2 regions of the Mesorhizobium sp. M0621 genome follow, and region 1 is predicted to be linked to the other one. Evidence: riboswitches for the same ligand, from Rfam matches in the RefSeq annotation. Region 1 holds a riboswitch; the other holds the start of a gene.
The links. A riboswitch is a leader RNA that binds a small molecule or an ion and turns the genes downstream of it on or off. The one in region 1 is predicted to bind cobalamin.
Positions count from the first base shown of each region.

Region 2: another riboswitch for cobalamin. It lies ahead of bluB (5,6-dimethylbenzimidazole synthase); the one in region 1 lies ahead of NKI38_RS05500 (aromatic ring-hydroxylating oxygenase subunit alpha).

Region 1 is NZ_JAMYQF010000005.1:99,806-102,005, reverse strand. It holds gene NKI38_RS05510 (DUF680 domain-containing protein) at 1-152, opposite strand, end outside; gene NKI38_RS05505 (DUF680 domain-containing protein) at 222-422, opposite strand; cobalamin riboswitch at 895-1,096, shown strand; gene NKI38_RS05500 (aromatic ring-hydroxylating oxygenase subunit alpha) at 1,211-2,200, shown strand, end outside.
Region 2 is NZ_JAMYQF010000041.1:12,690-14,889, reverse strand. It holds gene NKI38_RS23735 (histone deacetylase family protein) at 1-479, opposite strand, end outside; cobalamin riboswitch at 601-779, shown strand; partial or broken gene bluB (5,6-dimethylbenzimidazole synthase) at 881-1,462, shown strand; gene NKI38_RS23725 (hypothetical protein) at 1,627-2,200, opposite strand, start outside.

The sequences.
Region 1 (2,200 bases):
GGCTCCGACTTCTGGGTGGAAGCCGTGTACGAGCTGTCGGTGGCGGTGGTGGCAGGCTGGTTGGCGCCATTGGAGCCAAAATTGTCGCTGCCGGCGAAGGCACTGCCGGTGATGGCCAGAACGGCGGCGGCGGCAATAAGGATCTTCTTCATTTCAAGTCTCCTGATTTTTGAATTTTGCCAGGGCGACGGGCAAGCCCGCCGTCTGCCGGTAATCGGCTTTTAGTTGTTGCCGAAGAGATTACGGTCGCTGCCCTGGGCAGGCGTCTGAGCAGCCGGTTCCGACTTCTTGACCGAAGCCGTGGACGAGCTGTCGACAGCAGTGGCTGCCGCGGCGTTCGAACCGTAGTGGTCGCTACCATTAGCGAAGGCGCTGCCGGAAATCGCCAGAAGGGCGGCGGCAGTGAGAATGATCTTTTTCATTTTGTGTACTCCAGTATTTTTCCCGTCCGTCTAGCGGCGTGTCTTGGGAAGAAATCGCGTCGTTCGGACAGCCCCGATGTGGGAGGGCATCCTCGCCTTTTCCAATCACGAAGTTGTTTCGTGTGGACCATGAGTCCGCCACTTGAAATTGTGCCAAGGGCTTCTACGCGCCACTTTTTACTTATATTTTTCAATGATTTAAGTAAAACCGCCCGCTTGATCACCAACTGTTTCGAGGGCCCAGCGTTCACACCGTCCTGCACGCACCGTCAACAGAAACGAACCGTTCGGTTCGATTTTAGAAAGAGCTAATAGTCACTTTTCGAAACTGTTAACTTTTTTGACCCCGAGTGAGGGGTCGGTTTCGAGGAGATTGCAAATGGGAAATGGCCGCCTCGGAACGTTTCGCATCCGTGTCGCGCCGCATGGATACGATGTCGTTTTCATGCCGATGGCGCGTCCGCGATCGTGGTTAGATCATATCATCTCAGGTGCCACTTCGTGACGACGAGGCGGAGAATTGGGAAGCCGGTCAGAATCCGGCGCTGCCCCCGCAACGGTGGTGGAGTTCAAGTCGCAACGGGAGACCACTGGGCAACTGCCTGGGAAGGTGTCGCGATGGTCCGCAAGGACAACTCCAGAGCCCGGAAACCAGCCCGAGATCATTGAACTCGACTGATCGCGGTGGGCGGTCAAGAGGTGGATAGTGCATGTCCGGCGCATCGCCGGCCTGTGTCCAATCCTTCCTCCGTCACCACCAGTTCAGTCCTTAGAAACGAGGACAGGACATGGAAACTCGCAACGACATGCTGAGGCTCTTGAACAGCCGCCGGCAAGGCTTTTCGCTAGAACAGCCCTTCTATACCGATCCGGACTACTTCAAGCTCGATATGGAGCTGATCTGGTATCGCGATTGGCTGTTCATCGGCCACGATTGCGAACTGCCGAAGCCGGGCAGCTACATCACCGTGCAGATCGGCGACTATCCGGTCGTCCTTGTCCGCGATCAGCAAGGCAAGATCAACGCCTTCCACAATTCCTGCCGCCACCGCGGCAGCCGCGTCTGCAATACCGAGAGGGGTACGGCGGCAAAGCTCGTCTGCCCCTATCACCAGTGGACCTATGAGCTCGACGGCCGCCTGCTGTTTGCCCGCCAGATGGCCGACGGTTTCGACAAGAGTGAGTTCAGCCTGAAGCCAGTCGCCTGCGAGAGCGTCGGCGGCTACATCTTCATCTGCCTTGCCAGGGAGCCCGCCGATTTCGCGCCGATGCGGGCGATGATCGAACCTTATCTTTTGCCGCACCGGTTGCGCGAAGCAAAGATCGCCTTCGAGAGCACGATCATCGAGAAGGGCAACTGGAAGCTGGTCTGGGAAAACAATCGCGAGTGCTATCACTGTGTCGCCAATCATCCCGAGCTGTGCAAGACCTTCCCCGAAGCGCCGACCGTAACCGGCGTCAACGGCGCCGACAGCGACCCCGAAATGGTCGCGCATTGGGCTAAGTGCGAGGCATCAGGCCTGCCGAGCAAATTTCGCATCGATCCGGCCGGACAGTACCGCGCCACCCGCGCGCCGTTGCTGCGCGATGCCGTCAGCTACACCATGACCGGCAAGCGGGCGGTGGAGAAGAACCTCTCCGACACTGTCTCCGCCGACCGGATCGGCACCTTGATGCACTATCACTACCCGACGACCTGGAACCACATCCTCATCGATCACGCGGTGACGTTCCGGGTGTTGCCGATCAGCGCCACGGAAACGGCGGTGACGACGAAG
Region 2 (2,200 bases), on a different contig from region 1:
TCGACGACGGCAACGCGCTCGACGCCGTGTTTCTTCTGCGCATAGCGCGCCGCGATCGCCGCGGTGTTGAACAGGCAAAAGCCCATCGCCGTGGTCTTTTCGGCGTGGTGGCCAGGCGGCCGGGCGGCGACGAAGACATTGTCGGCGCGGCCTTCAAAGACGTCGTCGACGGCGGCGTTGGCGGCACCGATCGCGGTGATCGCCGCCTGCCAGCTTTTCGGGCTGGCGGTGGTGTCGGCGTCGATGCGGGCAATACCCTCGTCAGGAATGGCGGCCCGCACGCGGGCGACGAAATCGGCGGGATGCGCGTAGAGGATGGTGGCCTCGTCGCCTTCCGGCGCCTGGATACGATCGAGCGCGGCAAAGGCTTCGTCGTCAAGCACGCGCTCGATGGCGCGCAAGCGGTCCGGCCGCTCCGGATGGCCCGGCGGCGTGATGTGCTCGAGGAAGATCGGATGGGTGTAGAGACGAGTGGCCATCGTCCTAATCTAGTGACCCGGATCGACAAAGGCCATGCACAGGCGGCCGATGACTGGGGAAAATCGCGCCTGCGTCCATTCGTGTCGCCGCAGGCATTGGCGTGGGCAGCGCTTCGGCGTAAGGTTCTTGGCACTGCCTGGTGCCCGTGCAAACGGGAGAATCGGGAACACGGTTGAACTCCGTGGCGTGCCCAACGCTGTAAGGGGGACCGCGCCGGTATACGCCACTGTCGATGACGGGAAGGCACCGGACGCGGGTTGATCCCAAGCCAGAAGACCGGCCTGGCAGGCATCGTCATCCGCATGGTCAGGCGGACGACATCAGAGCGACGTGCGTCCACTTGGACGCACAAAGTACGCTCTGACAGTTTGAAACTGCTGCAATCGCAAGGGGACAAGCGATGCCGGAAACCATGACCGTTCCTGTTGGCGACGGGTTTGATCAGAATGCGCGCGACGCGGTCTATCGCGCCATGTTCACGCGGCGCGATGTCCGCAGTCATTTCCTGCCAACCGGGCTCGACGACGAGGTGCTGGCGCGGCTGCTGCTTGCCGCCCATCACGCGCCGTCGGTCGGCTTCATGCAGCCTTGGAACTTCATCGTCATTCGCGATGCCGAACGACGGGAAAAGGTGCGCGACCTGTTCCTGGCTGCGCGCGAGCAGGAATTGCCAGCAATTGAGGAAGAGCGGCAGGCGCTTTACCGTAAGCTCAAGCTGGAAGGCATCTGCGAAAGCGCGCTCAACATCTGCATCACCTGCGACCGCCAGCGCTCGAAGGGTTCGCCGTTGGGACGCTGGCACAATCCGGAGATGGACCTCTACAGCACGGTCTGCGCGGTGCAGAATTTCTGGCTGGCGGCACGCGCCGAAGGCGTCGGCGTCGGCTGGGTCAGCATCATCGAGGCGCAGGCGCTGAAAAGCCTGCTGTCAATTCCCGATCATGTGACGCCGGTCGCCTATCTCTGCGTCGGCCGCGTCTCGGAGTTCGCGCCAAAGCCCGACCTCGAAACGCATGGCTGGGGACGGCGGCTGCCGCTGCCGGAGCTGATCATGAGCGAGACTTTTTCCGGGCAAGGTGAAGCGCTGCTCAAATCGACCGTGGCGCGCCTCAACACCGTTGCTGCCGCGCCGTCAAGCCTCGCTGATCAGGGTGTCGCGCCGGCCGGTCCCCAGCGCGAGCCGCCGAAGGAGGCCAGCGCCTTGTCCCTGAGCTCCCTGAACTTCGACGATGCCTCGGCCAGCCGGGCGTCCCAGGCCGGATCTGGCACCTGGCCCGCGATGGTCTTGAAATAGACCTGCATCAGGCAAGCGATGGCGAAGGGCTCGATGAACGCCGCCTTGAAGGCCCAGGCGAAGACGATGGCGAGCACGAAGGCCCAGCCCGCCAATTGCCCTGGCATCAGGAAAAGAATGGCGGCGGCCGGCGCCAGCATCAGCAGGAAGATGACAAAGGATACGCCCCACATGATAACCGCCAGCCAGACGGCGTTCTTGACCATGACCTTGCCGTTCTGGGCATAGAGCACGACACCCTGGCGCGCCGTCTCGAACGGCGAGGACGAATTGATGCGTATGTTGTAGCCGAGGATGATCTCGTCGACATAGGTCAGCGACAGGCGGATCACCGTGTTGATGAAGGAGACCAAGCCGCTCAGGCCCGGGATCGGCAGGAAGGCGGCGATGCCGCCGAGCAGGCCGGTGATGGCGCGGATAGCGCCC